One region of the Marinobacter sp. PE14 genome, then DNA from elsewhere that is predicted to be linked to it. Evidence: predicted binding sites of a transcription regulator. Region 1 holds the regulator's gene; each other region holds the start of a gene.
What was found. The regulator sigma-54, encoded in region 1, starts transcription at its own class of promoters, with help from an activator protein. The targets are predictions, from matches to a motif close to ANTGGCATNNANNTTGCTNT.
Positions count from the first base shown of each region.

Region 1 (5,037 bases):
CGGTTACTGTCTGCGAAAGAGGGCAGCCAGGTATCCAGGAATGATTTCAGGTCTTCGATCATCTTCCGGCTTGCCGGTTCTTTTTCCAGAAACTCGATAACCGGCTGATCCGTACCCACGTATTTCCGGAGGCTGGTATCCCAGTATGGGTTGGGCAGGCAGCGGACATCGAAGACGTAGTCGGAATCCAGCGGCACACCGTGTTTAAAGCCGAATGATTGGAATAACAGGGCCAACTCCTGATCTTTCCGGCCCACCACCCGTTGCTTCACCATATCCCGGAGTTCGTACATGGACATGCCGGTGGTATTCACGTACAGGTCGGAAAGTTTGGAGAGGGGCTCCAGCAGTTTCTTTTCGCTGGTAATGGCTTCCCGGAGAGAGGTCTTGTCGTCACTCAACGGATGCTTTCTGCGGGTAGCGTGGAAACGCTGCAGAAGCGACTGCTCGTCGGCGTCCAGGAAGATGATTTCAACGGTAACCCCGGTTTCCTGGAGGCGCCGGTATATCTCCTCGAAATTAGCCAACTCCCCGGAAAGGTTTCGGGCATCGATACTGACGGCCATCTTGCCCAGTCGGCCAGGCCTGGTCTGGCTGGCAGCTTCCCGTGTCAGGGGGAAGAGCAGGCCAATAGGAAGATTGTCGATGCAATAGAACCCGAGGTCCTCCAGCACATGAAGTGCGGTACTCTTGCCCGAACCGGACCTGCCACTGACGATAATCAGCTTCATGACCACCTTACCTCCACTGCAGTGAATATCAGCCGCCTGAGGCGGTCATGCGCTGGTACAGCGTGCTGGCGTCCTCGCATTGCCGGAGGCGATCACAGAATGACCGCTCGTTGAACTTCTCGGCCAGTTGGCTGAGCAGCTCAAGGTGTTCGCTGGTTGCCTCTTTTGGAACGATCAGGGCAAAGATCAGATCTACCGGCTGATTGTCGATAGCATCGAACTCCACGCTTTCTTCAAGCGTCATCAGCACACCCACCACGTGGTCCAGTCCTTCCAGGCGGCAGTGGGGAATGGCGATTCCCTGGCCAATGCCGGTGCTGCCCAGGCGCTCACGGGAAATCAGGTTATTGAAGAGCTGGGTCTCGCTGAGCGTGTTGTCCTGATGGTTTATTTGCTCGGCAATAAACTCCAGGGCCCGTTTCTTACTGGACGCAGCTACCCTGCAGAGGGTGAGCTCCGGAGCAAGAATGTTGTCTATGGTCAGGGATGTGTCGCTCATAGATCGACTGCATTTCCGTTAAAAAAAGGCTGCGACACGTTACTCGTGTCGCAGCTCGATTAGATGAAGTACATGAAAACAGCCCGTTAGCGAGAGCCGTTTCCGTGCATCCGTTCGACATTCTTTTCCTTGTGCTTGAGGATCTGACGGTCCAGCTTGTCGATAAGGGCATCAATGGCTGCGTACATATCCTCGTTTTCTGCCTTTGCGTGAATCTCACCACCGACCACGTGCAATGTGGCTTCCGCAATCTGGCGCACCTTTTCCACTTCCAGGGTCACCTGGCAGTTGCTGATGTGGTCAAAGTGACGCTCGAGCTTCTCGAACTTCTCTGAAACGTAATCCTTCAGTGCGGGAGTCAGTTCTACGTGATGGCCTGAAATATTGAGTTGCATAGGCGTCTCCTGTCGTCATCATGCCGGCTCCCGGGAGCCGGTCTGGGTGCTGGCGCATTGTGCGCCGGCGAATACGGTGTTGCGTCCCGTCCCGGGGTATTCAGACCAGCCGCTTGCGTTCGTTGGACGGCGGAATGTGCATGGCCTCCCGATACTTGGCAACGGTGCGTCGCGCAACCTTGATACCCTGTTCCCCTAGCATGGCTGCAATTTTACTGTCGCTCAACGGCTTTTTGGGTGTTTCGGCGGCAATCAATTTCTTGATCATCGCGCGGATGGCCGTGGAGGAGCATTCTCCGCCCTCATCAGTGCTTACATGGCTGGAGAAGAAATACTTCAGTTCGAAAATACCCCGGGGGGTATGCATGTATTTCTGGGTGGTTACCCGTGAAATCGTTGATTCATGCATTTCCACCGCCTGGGCAATGTCCGAGAGAATCAACGGCTTCATTGCTTCCTCGCCGTAGTCCAGGAACCCCTGCTGGTGCTCGACAATACGGGTCGCCACTTTCAGCAGGGTCTCATTGCGGCTCTGCAGGCTTTTGATAAACCACTTGGCCTCCTGTAACTGATCGCGGAGGTAGGTGTTGTCTGCACTGCTGTCTGCACGCCGTATAAGTGAAGCATAGCTGGCATTCACCCGGATGCGCGGTGCAATTTCCGGATTTAGCTCAACACGCCAGCGGCCATTGTGCTTGCGAACGATGACATCAGGAATCACGTAGTCGGGCTCGGCGCGATCAATCACGTCGCCCGGGCGCGGATTGAGGCCGGTAATCAACGCAAGGACTTCCCTGAGCTGATCTTCTTTCAGGCGGCTGCGACGCAACAACTGGGCGTAGTCACGGTTGCCCAGCAGGTTGATGTAGTGGGTGATCACCAGGCGTGCCTGGGCGAGCCAGGGTGTGTCCGGCGGCAGCTGGTTAAGCTGGATCAGCAGGCATTCCTGCAAATCCCGGGCAAACACGCCGGGGGGGTCGAAGTGCTGAAGGCGATGCAGGACGGCTTCCACTTCATCCAGTTCAAGGGGGTCTTCCTCGTTCTCATCCAGCAGTCCGGCGTGGATTTCTTCCAGCGGGCTGGTGAGATAGCCCCGCTCGTCCACAGCGTCCATCAGGGCGTGGGCAATGGCCTGGTCCCGCTCACTCAGGGGAGTCAGGTTGAGCTGCCATTCCAGGTGATCCTGAAGCGTCTCGGTGGGTGAGTTGCGGGTCTCGAAATCGTGATCGTTCTCGTCGTCATTGCGGGCTGCCGGAGCGGGCGCGGACTGGTAAATGTCGTCCCAGGCGGTGTCGACCGGCAGGTCGTCCGGAATGTTATCCGGGATATCGTTTTCCGACGACCAGTCGGGGCCGTTTTCTGATTCGTCCCAGTCGCTGGACGGTTCCGGCGTGGTCTCCGCAGCAGACTCGGCAGCGTTGGCCTCGCGCTCGTCACTCTCGGTGGCCGTGTCGGTCTGATCGTCGTCCTCGGATGTCTCCAGCATGGGGTTGGATTCCAGTGCCTGCTGGATTTCCTGTTGGAGGTCGAGGGTAGAGAGCTGGAGAAGCCGGATCGCCTGTTGCAGCTGGGGTGTCATGGTCAGGCTTTGACCCAGCTTTAACTGTAAGGAGGCTTTCATAACCATGGTTCAGGATCCGTCACTCATCAGCGCTTTGTGTCATAGGTCTTGAAAAAATCTTTATATGCCGGTTACTTGCCGCGGTTTTTATTTACCCTAGCAAGTTCTTTGCCGAGTTTACTTGCTACAGATCATCAAAACAATGAGCCATTCACTGTCACAGCCTGAATTCGTCCCCGAGGTAAACTTCCTTGACCTGTTGATTGGCCAGAATCGCATCGGCATTGCCAGAGGCGATGATGTGCCCGCCAGAAACAATGTACGCGTTCTCACAGATATCGAGAGTCTCGCGCACGTTGTGGTCGGTGATCAGCACGCCAATCCCCTTGTCCCGCAGATGCCGGATGATGTGCTTGATGTCGCTGACGGATATAGGGTCAACGCCGGCGAAGGGCTCATCCAGCAGGATGAAAGCCGGCTCCATGGCCAAGGCCCGAGCAATTTCCACCCGTCGCCGTTCACCACCGGACAGGGACATTCCAACGCTGTCCCGGATATGGGTGATGTGGAATTCCTCCAGCAGCTCCTCGAGCTTTTTCTGCCGGTCTGCCTTGCTCAGGCCCTGCCGCGTCTCAAGGATCGCCATGATGTTGTCGCGCACAGACAGTTTGCGGAACACCGAGGCTTCCTGTGGCAGATAGCCGATGCCCTGGCGGGCCCGGCCGTGCATCGGCAGCGGCGTAATATCCCGGCTGTCGATGGTTATCCGGCCGTGATCTGCGGGTACTAGCCCTACGATCATGTAGAAGCAGGTGGTTTTCCCTGCGCCGTTGGGGCCTAGCAGTCCGACAATCTCTCCGCTTCGAATTTCCAGGGAAACGTCGATAACCACTTTTTTCTGTTTGTAACTCTTTGCCAGGTTACTGGCTCTCAGAACTGCCATCGGTTTCCTGTTTGTCAGTGCGTCTGTCGGCGCTGCGCGGCTGGATCACCATTTCTACCCGGCCACTGCCATCGCCCGTGTCGGCGCCGCCCTCTGCGGTCACAACACGTCCAGCGGTATCATAGTGAATCACGTCGCCGCGGAACAGGTTGCCATTCTGCTCAATGACAGCTTCTCGTTCAAAGGTCAGCTGGCTGTCGGTAGCAGACCAGGTAATGTTCAGGGCGCGGGCGTCGGTTTCACCCTCACCCTCGCGCGCCGGCTGCCTGTATCTTGCGGGGGTTCCGGAAGCCTCGATCCGGCTCAGGCCGTCCTCTGTGCGGTACAGGACCACACGCTCCGCATTCAGGCGGGTATTGCCCTGCTCGAGCTCCACATCCCCGGTGTAAGTAGCAATGCCCTGGCCATCGTCCAGGCGGGCGTTGTCGGCGGTGACCTTGATGGGGATGTCGGAATCAAGGTCGAAAGCGGCCACCGGGCCAGCCACTGCGACTGTCAGCAGGGCAACCAGCAGGCTCCGGTATCGGTTAGTTTCCGGTTTCATAGCGTCCTTCCACCTGGGAGTTCAGTTCCAGAATCCGCTCGTCAATCCACGCTTTCATGCCCGTGGCCCGGGTAACTCCGGTAACGTCGCGTATTTCTACGGGTGCGTCTGTATATACCATGCCCCGGTCGTTATCCAGAGTCAGTGTTGATGTTGTCAGAGTGGCGTCCCGTTCACCAATACTGCGCTGAATCCGGACATTGTCAGTGAGATAGACCAGGTTCTGGTTTTGCAGCAGGCTGCCATTCTCAGCTTCAACAATCCAGGGCAGGACATTGTCGCCGCCATACAGTTCGGCACGGGGAGACTCCATGGTGGCCAGGTTACCTTCCTCAAACTGCTCAATGCGGGGGCTGGAGAACCG
Region 1 is NZ_JBQXNY010000001.1:738,702-743,738, forward strand. It holds gene rapZ (RNase adapter RapZ) at 1-731, opposite strand, end outside; gene ptsN (PTS IIA-like nitrogen regulatory protein PtsN) at 760-1,230, opposite strand; gene hpf (ribosome hibernation promoting factor) at 1,317-1,625, opposite strand; gene ACWJ62_RS03565 (RNA polymerase factor sigma-54) at 1,726-3,252, opposite strand; gene lptB (LPS export ABC transporter ATP-binding protein) at 3,404-4,129, opposite strand; gene lptA (lipopolysaccharide transport periplasmic protein LptA) at 4,107-4,673, opposite strand; gene lptC (LPS export ABC transporter periplasmic protein LptC) at 4,657-5,037, opposite strand, start outside.

Region 2 (5,037 bases), 150 kb from region 1:
ATGTTCTGCTGTGGCGCCATGATCGAGGCGGATTTCAAGCTTAATCAGGTGCAGATCTGGAACGGCGGTCTGCCCGATGGCTGGCTGATCCGGACCTCGGGAGAGCAGCTGGCATTGCCATCACGGCATCTTCCCCTCGGTATCCTCGCGCCGGATCAGTTCAATGCCGATTTCGAGAGGGTTGGTGCCGCCCCCGGTGACCGGGTGTTGATGATGACCGACGGCTTTCTGGAATCTGCCGACAGCGCCAGCAATGTGTTCGGTGAGCAGGGCGTTACCGGCACGCTTGATCGGCTCGACCGTGGTGACCATCCGTTTGATGCCATGGTGTCCGCGGTTCACCGTTTTACCGGCAACTTTGAGGATGGCGATGACCTGACGCTCTGCTGTCTGGAAATGATGGACGAGGCGGGTCTGGCTACCCTGCCAGATCGTGCCGCACCGTCTGCTCTTGCCGGGCCGGCGGAATGGCGGTGCACCTATGAAATTCGGGAAAGGACCCTCGGAGAGTTCAGCCCCCTACCTCTGTTGCTTCATATCTGCATGGAGGTGCCGGGCCTCCGGCGGAAGAGCGGCGAAATCTATACCCTGCTGGCGGAACTCTACAACAACGCGCTGGAACACGGTGTCCTGGAGCTCCCATCAGAATGGAAACACTCACCGGAGGGCTTTGGCCGCTACTACGCGGAGCGCAATCGGCGCCTGGCCGACGTGGAGGGCCACTACATCCGGTTCACACTGCACCATTCCCTGAAACCGGATGGAGGCCGGCTTCGTGTTATCTGTGAGGACAGCGGCCAGGGGTTTGATTTCCGCAATCATCCCAGCGTGGCCCCCGGTAGTTCCCCAACGACGAGCGGGCGCTATGCGGGGCGGGGCCTGCTGCTGTTGAAACGTCTGGCGGAGACCATCAGGTTTCATGAACAGGGCAATCATGTTGAAATTGTCTATGATTGGCAGTTCGCCCGTACAGCGGAGAATCGAAATGACTGATAAACCACACCTGGACGAGGAGGCACTGGCTGAGCTTCGAGACGTCATGGAGGACGAATTCGAAGTGCTGATACAGACCTATGTTGCAGATTCCCGGGACAGAATTCGGGGACTGCAAGAAGCCCTGAGAGCTGACGATAGTGACGCCTTTGCCAAGACGGCACACAGCTTCAAGGGCAGTTGTATCAATATTGGCGCCCCACGGCTTGGCCATCTCTGCCTGAAGGCGGAAATGGCAGGAAAGGAGTCCCGGCTGGACGATGCCTCGGGGTTGCTCGATGACATCACCCGGGAATTCGAACAGGTAATCGTGGGCCTGGATGGTTTGATGGTGGGGTGAATCAGATTGATTCAGGCCGTTTGTCAGACGAAGCAGGTGTGCGCTGGCATCACAATTGCTTTGTCCTTCGCATTGAGTGGATTCACCGCCCATGCACCGGCCAGGTTCGGCAAGGTGAGGGCGACAATGCGATAAAAGCGGCAAGAGGTTGCCATGGCCCAGATGGTTCTTCCCCAAACCCCCGCGCCCGGGACGCAGAAAGATCCCGGCCCGTCCAAGTCCGGAACCAGCCGGGATCCGGCTGACAGGAAAAACGATTTTGACTCTGTCTCCCAGGCGGAGCAAAAGCGGCTCGATCGCCAGAAGGCGGACCGGAACGCCGAGGCCAAATCTGCCGATGAATCCCGGGCGGCCCGGGACACGTCTTCAGAGACGAAAACCGAAGCAAACGCGAACGCTGATCCAAAGGGTGGCGATAAAGCCGACGCTGCCACGGATGCTGAATCACGGGAAGCGGGCGAGGCCGCTGTTGCCGGTGATGGCAAATCAGAGCCGACGGCGCTTCCGCTTACCTTTGTCGAGCTGCAGTCCTGGCTGAACCCAAAAGCCGGAGGTGCTGGTGAGTCCACCATGTCAGTTACAGTGCCGGGAGCTGGCGCCAACGCTGCCAGCGGTGGTTCGGGCCAAACGAATTCGGTTGCCGGAGTGTTCAGTGGCCTTCTCTCAGGGGCCCCGGGTCAGAAAGCTCAGTCCGCATCCGGTGGTGTCACCGGCGATGCCACACTGACAGACGCGATGAAAGCCTCAGTGCTCACCGAGACGGGCCGCAATGCGGATTCCGGCTCGTTGATCAATTCTGGCCGCTTCCAGTCCGCCATGGATCTGGTGTCCCAGCAAGCGGCCAATAATGCCAATGGGGCAGCGAAACTGATGGCCGAGAACGCTGCACCGTTGCGAGGTTATGCTACGTCCATTGATGTGCCGGTTGGCCATGCAGAGTGGGGTGACAAATTGGTAGGCAAGCTCAGTTGGCTGACCGCCCGCAACATGTCGGTTGCCGAAATCCACCTGACACCGCCGGACATGGGACCCATGGAGGTCAAGGTCCGGGTGCAGAACGAACAGGCGAATATTACGGTCCATTCGGCCAATCCCGTGGTCCGTGACCAGCTTGAACTGCATTCCCACCGGCTCAGGGATATGCTGGGTGAGCAGGGTCTGTCCCTGGCGGGCTTCGATGTTTCCGATTCGCCTCACCAGCAGACCGGCGAACAGGGCGCTGGAAATGATGATGGCTCCGGTGGCGGCTCGGCATCGCTGATTGCTGGCGATCAGGACGATGAAGGCATTAGCTCCGGCAGCCTTGATCTCAGCTGGAAAGGCGAAGTAGACATCTTCGCCTGATACCCTTCGATATTCTCTTCCAATCTCCTTTGCCCATCCTTCCCGGCAACGCTAAACTGCTGTTCTGAACGGGAAGGTTGGGTGTTCTGGCCCGCCCTTTGCATCCAATCCTGAAAAGTCGCGGAAAATTACTCCCCGTGACGGATTTCTGGCAAAGCGAACATTATGGCTGAAAATAACGATTCTGAAGCGGCTCCTGCCAAGAAGGGAAAACTGAAGCTGATCATCATGCTGGTTGTGGTGGTGATCCTGGCCATTGTGCTGTCTGTGGTGGGTACCTTGTGGTTCCTGGGCGGCGGTCTTCCGGGCATGGGTGAGGAAGAGGGCGACGCAACCGAGGTTGCCGAGGAAACCTTTATTCCCAGCAGCTACTACCTGATCGAAAAAGCCATCGTTACCACGGTTCAGGCCGAGGGTCGCCAACGCTACGCCCAGGCGTATCTGGCGCTGGAGTCCACCGACCCACAGGCGCTTGAAGCTGCCAAGCTGCACATGCCTCTGATTCGAAGCCAGCTGGTGACAGTCCTGGGAAGCAGTAACTTCAACGAGCTGCAGACACCCGAGGGCCGGAGTGGCTTGGCCGAGCGGATGCTGACCACGGTGAATCAGGTGCTGGAGCAGGAAGGCGAGCCCGCCATCAAGCGGGTGTTATTCAGAAATTTTGTCGTGCAATAGCGCACGGGCCACGGTACGTCAGGGGCAGGACTAAGTATGCAGGACTTGTTGTCACAGGACGAAATCGATGCGCTCCTCCACGGGGTGGACGACGGTGACATTGATACCTACGAAGAGACCGATGACACCGGTATAAAGTCCTATGACCTTGCCAGTCAGGACCGCATTGTCCGGGGCCGGATGCCGACCCTGGAGATGATCAACGAGCGCTTTGCCCGTTACACCCGGATCAGCCTGTTCAACCTCATGCGTCGCAACGCCGATGTCTCCACCGGCGGCGTCCAGATCATGAAGTTCGGCGAGTATATTCACACCCTTTACGTGCCCACCAGTCTTAACCTGTGTAAGGTTCGCCCGCTTCGAGGCACCTCCCTGTTCGTGCTGGATGCCAAGCTGGTTTTCAAGCTGGTGGACAACTTCTTCGGTGGGGAGGGGCGGCACGCCAAGATTGAGGGTCGCGAGTTCACCCCGACCGAGACCCGCATCGTCCAGATGGTTCTGGATCAGGTGTTCCACGATATGAAGGAAGCCTGGCACGCGGTACTCAAGGTGGATTTCGAGTACCTGAGCTCGGAAGTGAACCCGGCCATGGCCAACATCGTCAGTCCCAGTGAAGTGGTTGTGGTCAGCACCTTCCACATTGAGCTCGACGGTGGCGGCGGTGAACTGCACTTTGCCTTGCCCTATTCCATGATCGAACCCATCCGCGACGTGCTCGATGCCGGGGTTCAGAGTGATATTGACGATGTTGATGAGCGCTGGGTGAACGCGCTTCAGGAAGACATCAAAGAGGTCAACGTACCGATCAACACAACGGTCTGTCGTCGGCGTATCTCACTGCGGGATATCGCCAAGATGAAGGCTGGCGACATTATCCCAGTGGAGGTGCCCGAGCATTTGACGGTCACCGCCAACGGCATCCCCGTTTACAAGGCAACTCTGGGGACTCGTGACGGGAAACTGGCACTGCGGATTCATGAGCGGGCATCAAGGCCCAAGGTGAAGAAACAATTCAAGGTGGGAAACAATGGCTGACGACGACAAGAAAGACGAGCAGGAACTCAGCGAGGACGAAAAGCTGGCTGCCGAGTGGGAAGCCGCCATGGAAGAGTCCGGGGATGAGGGCGAACGCGAGGACGAGTGGGCCGCTGCAATGGCAGAGGCCGGCGAAACCGGTGAAGCCGAGGACGATGTTCAGGCAGCGCCCATGGAGGAATTTGATAACGGAAGCGAGCCCGCCAAGGGTGGTGGTCCGGCTCCGGATATCGACGTCATTCTTGATATTCCGGTCACCATATCAATGGAGGTGGGTAACACTGAGATTCCGATACGGAACCTGTTGCAACTGAACCAGGGCTCGGTTATCGAGCTTGACCGCCTGGCGGGTGAACCCCTGGACGTGCTGGTAAACGGTACCCTGATCGCCCATGGCGAGGTGGTCATGGTGAATGAAAAGTTCGGCATCCGTCTCACCGATGTGATCAGCCCGGGCGAACGTATCAAGCGGTTGCAGAAGTAAAATGTGGTCCAAATTCATTGCGGTACTGGCGCTGCTGCTGATCAATCCGGCCTTTGCCCAGGAAACTGCCAAGACGGTTGCCCCTGATTCCCCTGTGCGTGCGCCGGATACCCTCGGCACCATTGTCAGTTTGGGGTTGGGGCTGGTGGCAGTGATTGCTGTCATT
Region 2 is NZ_JBQXNY010000001.1:893,166-898,202, forward strand. It holds gene ACWJ62_RS04265 (PP2C family protein-serine/threonine phosphatase) at 1-993, shown strand, start outside; gene ACWJ62_RS04270 (Hpt domain-containing protein) at 986-1,333, shown strand; gene ACWJ62_RS04275 (flagellar hook-length control protein FliK) at 1,487-2,677, shown strand; gene ACWJ62_RS04280 (flagellar basal body-associated FliL family protein) at 2,843-3,352, shown strand; gene fliM (flagellar motor switch protein FliM) at 3,389-4,387, shown strand; gene fliN (flagellar motor switch protein FliN) at 4,380-4,871, shown strand; gene fliO (flagellar biosynthetic protein FliO) at 4,873-5,037, shown strand, end outside.
Region 2: ACWJ62_RS04275 (flagellar hook-length control protein FliK) is a predicted target of sigma-54. The motif match lies at 1,376-1,395, and genes of this name have one in related genera.

Region 3 (5,037 bases), 160 kb from region 1:
CGGCCAGCCGCACCAGCGGAACGGCTTCTGCGTGGTGCAGGTCTTCAGGAATCTTCTGCCCGTCTGTGTAATAGGCTACCGGCAGACCGGTTTCCATCACAAACCCGAGAGACTCGCCCAGCGTCAGGGCCTCGTCGATTTTGGTCATCACACAGCCCGCAAGATTTGCCATCTTATAGCAATGCCAGACGGATTTCATGATGCGAGGCTGACTGGTTGCCGAGACAACCAGATGGGTCTTGATATTGTGATGGCTGCGAGCCAGTTCGGCCAGCTGTTCCTGATAGCCTTTGTCCGCACTGGTCAGTCCGGCGGTATCAATCAGCACCAGATGACGGTCTGACAGCTCGTCCAGAATATCGTCCAGACTGTGGCTCTCATCCACGACCCGAACCGGCACATTCAGAATGCGACCGAACACAAATAACTGCTCGTGCGCCGCCACCCGATAGCGGTCGGTGGTAACCAGGGCCACGGAATCGGAGCCATGCTTGAGCACGTAGCGAGCGGCGAGCTTGCCGATGGTGGTGGTTTTCCCGGAGCCTGTCGGACCCACCAACGCGTAGGCGCCGCCCTCATCCAGCCACTCCATGCGAGAGGTCCGGACGCCCGTACACAGCATTTTGAGGGACTGTTTCCAACCGTCTTCCAGTCGCCCCGCCTTGTGACGACGGGAAATTGACCCCGCCAGATCATTGCCGAGGCCGAATTCCTGCAAGCGTTCGGCAAGCCTTTGCTGCACGGCGGTGGTCGCAGAAACCTCCGGCTCTGGTTGCGGCTTCCGGCCCTGCATCATGTCTCTGAGCGAGCTGATCTCGGCCCGCATCTGCGCCAGCTCATCGGAATAGGCTTCTCGAGACGCCTGCGGCAGAGGTTCAATGTCACCAAAACCACCGCTCACCTCTTCCTGAACGGCAGCGAACGACGAGCCGGCGTAGCTCGTGCCCTGGGATGCCCGCTTTTCCCGGACTTCACGGATGCGATCCCGGGACCGGCCCAGCTCGTCTTCAAGACGCCTATGCTGGTCGGCCTGCATCTCGGCAAGGCGGGACCCGTTGGTGGCTTCTTCCGCCTGGTTGCCCAGTCGCTGGCGCGCCATGTTCTCGTCATAGTCCAACGCCGTCACGATTTCGACGCCGCCATCGACCCGACGGTTGGAAAGGATCACGGCGTCCGGCCCCATCTGTTCACTGACCTGCTTGAGCGCCTCGGCCATGGTCTGAGCAAAAAACCGTTTTACTTTCATGATGCCTCTTCCTCCACCGGCAACGCCGTGCCGGCGCTGTCCGCTCTGTCATCCGCGCCGTTACTGGCCAACGGACGCCACGATCGTAATCTGTTTGTTATCCGGAATTTCCTGGTACGAGAGCACATGCAGGCGCTCTACACCGTAGCTGGCGAACTTCGCCAGCACCGGCCTCAGGGGCCCGGACACCAGCAGAATGGCCGGCTTGCCGAGCATTTCCTGACGCTGGACGCTCTCCTGAAGCGAGCGCTGGAGCTTTTCAACCATATTCGGCTCCAGGACCAGGCCAATATCTTCCTGTCCGCCGGATTGTTGACTCTGCTGAACTGACTTTAGCAATAACTGTTCCAGATCCGGGTCCAGGGTGATTACCGGTATCTCCGATTCGTTGCCGCAGATACTCTGGACAATCATGCGGCGCAGGGACTGCCGCGCAACGGTGGTCAACAGTTTCGGATCCTGACTCTTCGGATGCACGTTCACGATGGCCTCGGCAATGGACCGCATATCCCGGATCGGCACTTCTTCCTTGAGGAGGTTCTGGAGCACTTTCAGCAGCAGACTGATGGAAACGGTGGTAGGCACCAGCTCCTCGGCCAGCTTCGGAGAAATCTTCTCAAGCTGATCCAGCCACTTCTGGACTTCCTCGTGGCCCAGCAGCTCGTGGGCGTGTTTCTGCAGTACCTGGTTCAGATGGGTGGCGACCACCGTACTGGCATCGACCACGGTGTAGCCGAGCGTCTGGGCCTGGTCTTTCTTGTCCGGCTCAATCCAGCTGGCATCCAGACCGAACGCCGGATCCTTGCCTTCAATGCCCTCTATCTTTCCGAATACCTGACCGGGGTCGATGGCCAGTTCGCGGTCCGGATGGATTTCGGCCTCGGCAATGGTCACGCCCATCAGGGTAATGCGATAGACGTTGGGCATCAGATCGAGGTTGTCTCGAATGTGCACCGAGGGCATCAGGAAGCCGAGATCCTGGGACAGCTTTTTACGAACACCCTTGATACGGCTGAGCAACTGGCCACCCTGTGACTTGTCCACCAGCGGAATCAGTCGGTAACCCACTTCCAGACCGACAATATCGACAGTGGAGACGTCGTCCCAGCCCAGCTCCTTGGTCTCTCCGGGGGCCGGTAGCTGACGACCCTGGTCGCCGCCTGCATCGCCGCCTGGCGGCAGATCACGCCCCGCCGGTCGTGGAGCCGCACCGCCAGCGCCCCGCACCGGGAATGCGCCCTCTTCCTCAACGGTCTGTCTCTGATGCTTCCAGATATACCAGGCAGCGCCGCCAGCCAAGGCGCCCAGGCCAAGGAAGGCCACGTGGGGCATGCCAGGAATCAGGCCAAGGATAATCAGGATCGCAGCAGCAATGGACAGGGCCTTGGGCGCGCTGAACATCTGCTGGAGGATCTGGCCGCCCATATCCTGGCTGGAGGTTACCCGGGTAACCATGATCGCAGCGGACGTGGACAACAGCAGCGAGGGAATCTGTGCCACCAGACCATCACCAATGGTCAGCAGCGCATAGCGCTCCACCGCCAACCCGAAATCCAGGCCGTGCTGGAGCATGCCGATGGCAATACCGCCGATGATGTTGATGGCAAGAATCAGCAGGCCGGCAATGGCGTCGCCTTTAACAAACTTGGAGGCACCGTCCATGGAGCCGTAGAAATCCGCTTCCTGGGCAATCTCGGAACGACGATGCTTGGCCTCCTCCTGATTGATCAGGCCGGCGTTCAAGTCCGCATCAATCGCCATCTGTTTGCCGGGCATGGCATCCAGGGTAAAACGGGCGCTCACCTCGGACACGCGGCCGGCACCCTTGGTCACTACCAGGAAGTTGATGATCATCAGAATCGCGAACACCACCAGACCCACGGCGTAGTTGCCGCCGATCAGAACGGCGCCGAAGGATTCGATCACTTTACCGGCTGCGTCACCGCCTTCATGGCCGTTAAGCAGCACAATCCGGGTGGAGGCTACGTTCAGGGCGAGACGCAGAAGTGTGGCCACCAGCAGGACTGTGGGAAAGGACGCAAACTCCATCGGCCGCAAGGCGTAAACACACACCAGCAGAATGACAATCGACAGGGTAATGTTGAAGGTAAAGAACACGTCCAGGAGGAACGCCGGCATGGGCAGAATCATCATGCCCAGCAAGCCCATCAGCATGATGGGAATGCCCAGATTGCCCCGCGTCAGGGTTTTGACGTTATTGAGGACTAAAGCTCTGTCCATGCCGGATACTTCTCCGATTGGCCGCGCCTGCAGGCGTTTTGAAGGTCGAAAATCTGACACCGGAGCGTCGTTTGGAAGGGTTATCGCAAGATCCGTACCACCCCTTAGGGGATTTCCGTTAAGAAGCCATTTGCGGCCTGACTCGCCTTGCCAGATGCGGTATCCTTGCGCCATTTGATCGCGACGCCAAAACTCCAACCAGACACACAGGTGACCCCATGCCAATCCACGAGGTAAAACACCCTCTTATCCGCCACAAGCTCGGCATCATGCGCCGTGCGGATATCAGCACCAAGAATTTCCGGGAGCTGGCACAGGAAGTCGGTGCACTCCTGACCTACGAGGCCACCAAAGACTTCAATCTGCAGGAAAAGACCATCGAAGGCTGGGCAGGGCCGGTTAACGTGGAGCAGATTCACGGCAAGAAAGTCACCATCGTTCCAATCCTGCGGGCCGGCCTTGGCATGCTTGACGGTGTCCTCAGCCTGATTCCGGTGGCCCGGGTCAGTGTTGTCGGCCAGATCCGCAATGAGGAAACCCTCGAGGCCAGCACCTACCTTGAAAAGCTGGTGGGCGAACTGGACCAGCGCATGGCCGTGATCGTCGATCCGATGCTCGCCACCGGTGGCTCCATGATCTCCACCATTGATCTGCTCAAGAAAGCAGGCAGCACCGAGATCCGGGCCCTGGTTCTGGTCGCAGCGCCTGAAGGTGTTGAAAAGGTGCTTGAGAAGCATCCGGATGTATCCATCTACACCGCCTCCGTTGATGAGCGCCTCAATGACAAAGGCTACATCCTTCCGGGTCTCGGCGATGCCGGAGACAAAATCTTCGGCACCAAGCAGAAGGACGTTTAAGAATGCAGGACCAATCCAACGATCCGATCTGGAAACAGGCCATTGCCGGCTCCCAGATGCTGCTGGTGGCCTTTGGCGCGCTGGTTCTGATGCCACTAATTACCGGGCTGGATCCCAACGTGGCCCTGTTCACCGCCGGGCTCGGCACCCTGATCTTCCACGTGGTGACAGGCGGCCAGATCCCGATTTTCCTGGCGTCGTCCTTCGCCTTCATTGCTCCCGTGATTGCTTCCAAAGGCAAATTCGGCATGGAAGAAACTCTTGGCGGCCTGATGGCGGCGGGTATTCTCTATATTTTCCTCAGCGGACTGGTCCGGCTGCGGGGCACCGGTTTTGTCCGCCGCCTGCTGCCGCCGGTGGTTATCGGCCCGGTGATCATGACGATCGGTCTCGGCCTGGCACCGGTTGCCGTTCACATGGCCTCCGGCCGCACCGGTGATGGCGCAAACCAGCTGATTCCCTACGACACTGCCATCTGGATCGCCATGATCTCTCTGGCCGTAACCATCATCATGTCGGTCTGGTCCAAGGGCATTTTCCGGCTGATTCCGATCATGTTTGGCGTTATCACCGGCTACGTCCTCTCCGCGTTTGCCGGCATTGTCGATACCACGCCAATCCAGGAAGCCGCCTGGTTCGCCGTTCCCAACTTCGTTGCGCCGGAATTCAGCTGGGGCGCCGTGCTGTTCATGA
Region 3 is NZ_JBQXNY010000001.1:903,325-908,361, reverse strand. It holds gene flhF (flagellar biosynthesis protein FlhF) at 1-1,246, opposite strand, end outside; gene flhA (flagellar biosynthesis protein FlhA) at 1,307-3,487, opposite strand; gene upp (uracil phosphoribosyltransferase) at 3,706-4,344, shown strand; gene ACWJ62_RS04325 (uracil-xanthine permease family protein) at 4,347-5,037, shown strand, end outside.
Region 3: flhA (flagellar biosynthesis protein FlhA) is a predicted target of sigma-54. The motif match lies at 3,570-3,589, and genes of this name have one in related genera.

Region 4 (5,037 bases), on a different contig from region 1:
CCCTGGCTGCGCCATTTCTGCCGCATGATTTTCATATGCTTGCGCATCTCGATGGCCATGGAGACACAGGCAAATGCGTCCTCCCGCTGGCCACGGCTGGTTGGGTCGCCAAAGAACACCATGATGGAATCACCAACGAACTTGTCGATGGTGCCGCCATACTTGAGAGCGACTTCCGACATCTCATTGAAGTAGTGATTCAGCAGCTCGGTCAGTGCTTCGGGTTCCATTTCCTCAGACAACTCGGTGAAGCCCTTGATGTCAGAGAAAAACACCGCCAGTTTCTTGCGCTGGGTTTCCAGTCTCACGTCCCGCTCACCGGTAAAGATTGACTGCCAGACCTGAGGCGAGAGGTATTTGGACAGTTTGTGTGAAAGCGCGATGGACTGCTCCCGCTGGTTCTGGATCTGGGTCTTTGCCAGCATCAACGCCCGTGCCTGCTGGTGGGAGTAGTAAGCCGTGACGCAAATATAAAGCCCGGTAGATAAAATCGACACAATACTGGTCAGCAGCGGCGAGTGTGGTCCGTCTGCCGGGCCGACGATTGCAACCGCACCCGCAATGGAAGCCGCCATAAAGCCGGTGCCCAGGACCCACTGACGGGTACCACCAACAATCAGGCAGCTGAACATGAGCATCAGGGCAACCGCCAGGGAGGGGATGACGATCAGCCCGATGCAGCCAATGAAAGCGCCACCAACAACGCAATCGAATATCAGCATCTTCTGTCGGATGCGTGGCGAATTCCTCAGGAAGGTACGGCGGGTCAGGGCGTGGGCGATATGAGGCCAGGTGAGAGCCCCGGCAACCAGCCAGAGAAGCCATTGCGGAAAGGCGCCCTGGAGAGCGCCGGTTACGATAATGGCTGCCGTTGAGGTGTATGCCAGTACCCGGCCATTGTAATCGGGCATTGGAGGAATGGCGATCGGGTTGCCCGCCGCCTCGGACGAGAGGGCTCTGCCAGCTGAGCTGCTGGCATTACGCAGGTCTGCCGGGGCACTCATCATTTCAGAAACGGATCCTGCCAATGAGGATGTCGCGGAACATGACCCAGTCACCCATAAGGCTGTACAGTGGGTGTTTGAAGGTGGCGGGGCGATTTTTTTCAAACTTGAAATGACCAACCCACGCAAAGCCATAGCCTATGACCGGCAAGGCCAGAAGCCATAACAGCTTGCCTGAAGTCAGAGCCCATACGGCGACTATCAGCACCAGAAGACTTCCAGCGAAATGCAAACGGCGACAGGTGACGTCGCTGTGCTCTTCGAGGTAGTACGGATAGAATTCTGAAAAGTTATTGAAGGTTTGCTGGTTGCTCATTGTGCTGCCACTCACCGTTGTACGACCGCGTCATTTATAATTGTTGGTAGACCCGACTACGACTAAAGGTTAACAGCATTACGTAGAACCCACAATTCACAGCCATGAATTGTGTTCGTACCCACATTTCAACAGTCTTCAAACAGCGAGCAGATATGACCGCAGTTACCGATTTCCTCCTGAACCGCTCCTCTGAACCGAGGCTGGAGTCGCCCGCGCCGGATTCGAAAACCCTCGAAAGGGCCTTTTCCTGCGCGGCGCGTGCACCGGACCATGCGCTGCTCAGGCCCTGGCGCTATCTGGTGATCGAGGGTAAGGGTCTGGAGGCCCTGGGAGAGCTGTTTGCGTCCACCTGCGCCAATAACAGCGACGAGAAAGAAATTGAGAAGCTCCGGCGTGCCCCCCTTCGCGCGCCCATGGTCATTGTTGGTATCGCGTCGCCCAGGACGCATCCCAAAGTACCGGAACTCGAGCAGGTTATGTCGGCCGCCGCCGGCATGAGTTTTGTTGAGCTTGCCCTTCAGGACGCCGGTTTCGGCGCAATGTGGAGAACGGGCGGTGTTGCCTACCATTCCTCGGTTCACCAGGGGCTGGGGCTGGAAGAGCATGAGCAGATCGTTGGCTTTCTCTATACCGGAACGGTTTCGGCATCCAAGCCGTCTGTGCCCAGACCGGCGGTGGACGAGTTTGTGCGTCATTGGCCCTGAGATCTCGTACGTATCCCCCCCGGCTTCTGCCGGGGGAAGCAGCTTGCCGCTTTTTCTTGTCTCGTTCCTTACTCCTTTCCCGTGACCACACCTTGGTATCTTTGCAGAGGCTGCCAACACTGGGTTTTCTGACAAATTTACACCTGGCCAGAATTCTGGCATCCAGCTTGCTTTAGTCCTGTCAAAGAGCACAGCCGGCAAAAACAGCTCGGCATATCAGTGCAGTTTTCGGGAGGCAACATGGCAATTACGTTTGATTCGGCTCTGGGCATTCACCAACACGCGGTTGAAGCGCGGGTTAAACGCGCCGAAGTTCTGGCAAACAACCTGGCGAACGCTGACACCCCGGGTTTCAAGGCGCGAGACCTGGACTTCCAGGCAATGATGCAGAAGGCCCAGGAGCAGGTCAGCGGATTCCAGATGGCCAAAACCCATGACGCGCACATGGATACCTCGCCATCGGCCTCGGAGAGCGATTTGATGTATCGGGTGCCCCACCAGCCGTCGGTTGACGGCAATACGGTAGACGCCCAGCAGGAGCAGACCCGTTTCATGCGTAACGCCATGGATTTCCAGGCCAGCTTCCAGTTTTTGAACAGCAAGTTCAGCGGTTTGACCAAAGCCCTCAAGGGCGAATAAGCCGCAGTCACAGGATTAGCGAAGGAGAATTTTCATGTCACTGGGCAGCATTTTTGACATCGCCGGTTCCGGCATGACCGCGCAATCACTGCGGCTGAATACAACCGCGTCCAATATTGCCAATGCGGAGACGGCGAGTTCTAGCACGGGGGAAACCTATCGCGCCAGGAAGCCGGTTTTCTCGGCGATTCAGCAATCTCTGATGAATCCGGGGCAGGGTGGCTTGCCCATGGCCGCTGATGAGGGCCCGGGTGCCGGCGTGAAGGTTGAAGGTATCGTCGAGAGTGATGCGGAGCTGCAGATGCGTTACGAGCCCCACCACCCGGCGGCCAACGAAGACGGTTACGTCTTCTATCCCAATGTGAATGTGGTCGAAGAGATGGCGGACATGATGTCGTCGTCCAGAAGTTTCCAGATGAATGTGGATGTCATGAACACAGCCAAGTCCATGATGCAGCGCATTCTGACTCTTGGTCAGCAGTAACAGGGTGAGGAGCACAACATGACTGCAGTAAATGCAACAGACGCGTCGGATGTTCTGAGCCAGTACCAGCTGAAGCAACAGAATGGCGGCCAGGGCACCAGTGAACTGGGCCGGAATGAATTCATGGAACTGATGCTGGCGCAGTTAAAAAATCAGAATCCGCTGGAGCCGCAGGACAACGGCGAGTTTATCTCCCAGCTGGCGCAGTTCAGCTCGCTGGAGGAGATGCAGAATCTCTCCGGAACGGTTGAGGATGTGGTCGGGCAGTTCCGATCCACCCAGGCACTCCAGGCCTCGGCCATGGTGGGTAAAACTGTACTTGCCCCCTCACAGATCGGGATCCTGGGTGCCGAAGGTGAAATTACCGGAACCATTGAAGTGCCTGCCTCTACAGGAGGCCTGCGCCTGTCTATCGAAGGACAGAATGGTGAGCGGGTGCGGCAGATTGATATGGGCAGCAGCCAGGCAGGTGTTGTGTCCTTCCGCTGGGACGGCCAGGACGGTAACGGCAATCCTTTGCCGCCGGGACCCTACCGCATTGTGGCCGAGGCTTCCTATCCGGATGGGCCCCAGCAGCTGGGCACGATGGTGAGCGCCAATGTGGACAGCGTATCCCTGGGCCAGGGCGGCTCAATAACCCTGAATCTTGCGGGCATGGGCTCCATTGCCCTGTCTGACGTGAAACAAATTAACTGAGACCGGTGAAACACCAAGGGGTGAACCATGGCATTTAATACAGGTTTGAGCGGCCTTCGTGCGGCATCGGTGGATCTGGACGTCACCGGTAACAACATTGCGAACGCCAGTACTGTTGGCTTCAAGGGCAGCAAGGCCCAGTTTGGCGACCTCTACGCCAGCGGCTTCCTGAGCGCAGGCACCAACCCGATCGGTGACGGTGTCCGGGTTCAGGATGTGAAGCAGTCCTTTGGCCAGGGCAACATCAGTTTTACGGACAATGGCCTGGATATGGCCATTGCAGGTGATGGTTTCTTTATACTCAATAATGGTGGAGAGATCCGCTATTCCCGTGCAGGGCAGTTTGGTATCGACAAGGAAGGCTACGTTACCAACAACCAGAACATGCGTGTTCAGGGCTATACCGCCGACGAGGATGGAAATCTTTCCGGGATCCGTGGAGATTTGCAGATTGCAACGGATAACCTTTCTCCCCGGAGGACGACTAATCTCGATACCGACCTCAATCTGGATTCCAGGGAGTCGGTGCTCGAAACCAGGGTGAGAGACATCGGTCCCCTGGCTGTCACCAGTCTGCAGGGTGATAGTTTCTCTGTTCAGTATTCTGATGGTTCACCAGACGCCAATGTTGCTATTGATCCTGCGGCTACCGCACGTCAGGCCGCAGCTACCATCAACGATGTTCCCGGGCTGAGCGCGTCAGCCACCACAACGGCTACCGCGAGCGGAATCACGGACACCTCTATCGCCAATGCCAACACCACTGGCAGTTTCACGTTCAGCCTGGACATTAACGGCGCGCCATTAGCGCTGGACACCAACAACATCAATTCATTGCAGGATCTTGTTGATTCGATCAACAATTCCAGCGAAGCGGCAATATCAGCCTCTGTGGTTGACGATGGGACAGGTACAAATGTTCTCCGTGTGATCCATAATCAGGGTGAAACTCTTGATTACTCGTTCGGCGATGGCACAACGACAACAGATCCCGCGCCGGTGCTTGGCGACGTCAATGTCACTGCGGACAGGATCGTCGCGTCTGTCAGCGACCCCTCGGATGGAACCTTTGAGACAGCGTTTAACGCCTCGCCGATTCGAATTACCAACGAGTTCAATCCGCTGGATCAACGTACCTATAACCATGCTACATCCACTACCATCTATGACAGTCTGGGTAACTCTCACGAG
Region 4 is NZ_JBQXNY010000004.1:240,595-245,631, forward strand. It holds gene ACWJ62_RS14670 (adenylate/guanylate cyclase domain-containing protein) at 1-1,007, opposite strand, end outside; gene ACWJ62_RS14675 (Mpo1-like protein) at 1,009-1,320, opposite strand; gene ACWJ62_RS14680 (nitroreductase family protein) at 1,476-2,027, shown strand; gene flgB (flagellar basal body rod protein FlgB) at 2,268-2,666, shown strand; gene flgC (flagellar basal body rod protein FlgC) at 2,701-3,150, shown strand; gene ACWJ62_RS14695 (flagellar hook assembly protein FlgD) at 3,169-3,846, shown strand; gene ACWJ62_RS14700 (flagellar hook-basal body complex protein) at 3,874-5,037, shown strand, end outside.
Region 4: flgB (flagellar basal body rod protein FlgB) is a predicted target of sigma-54. The motif match lies at 2,182-2,201, and genes of this name have one in related genera.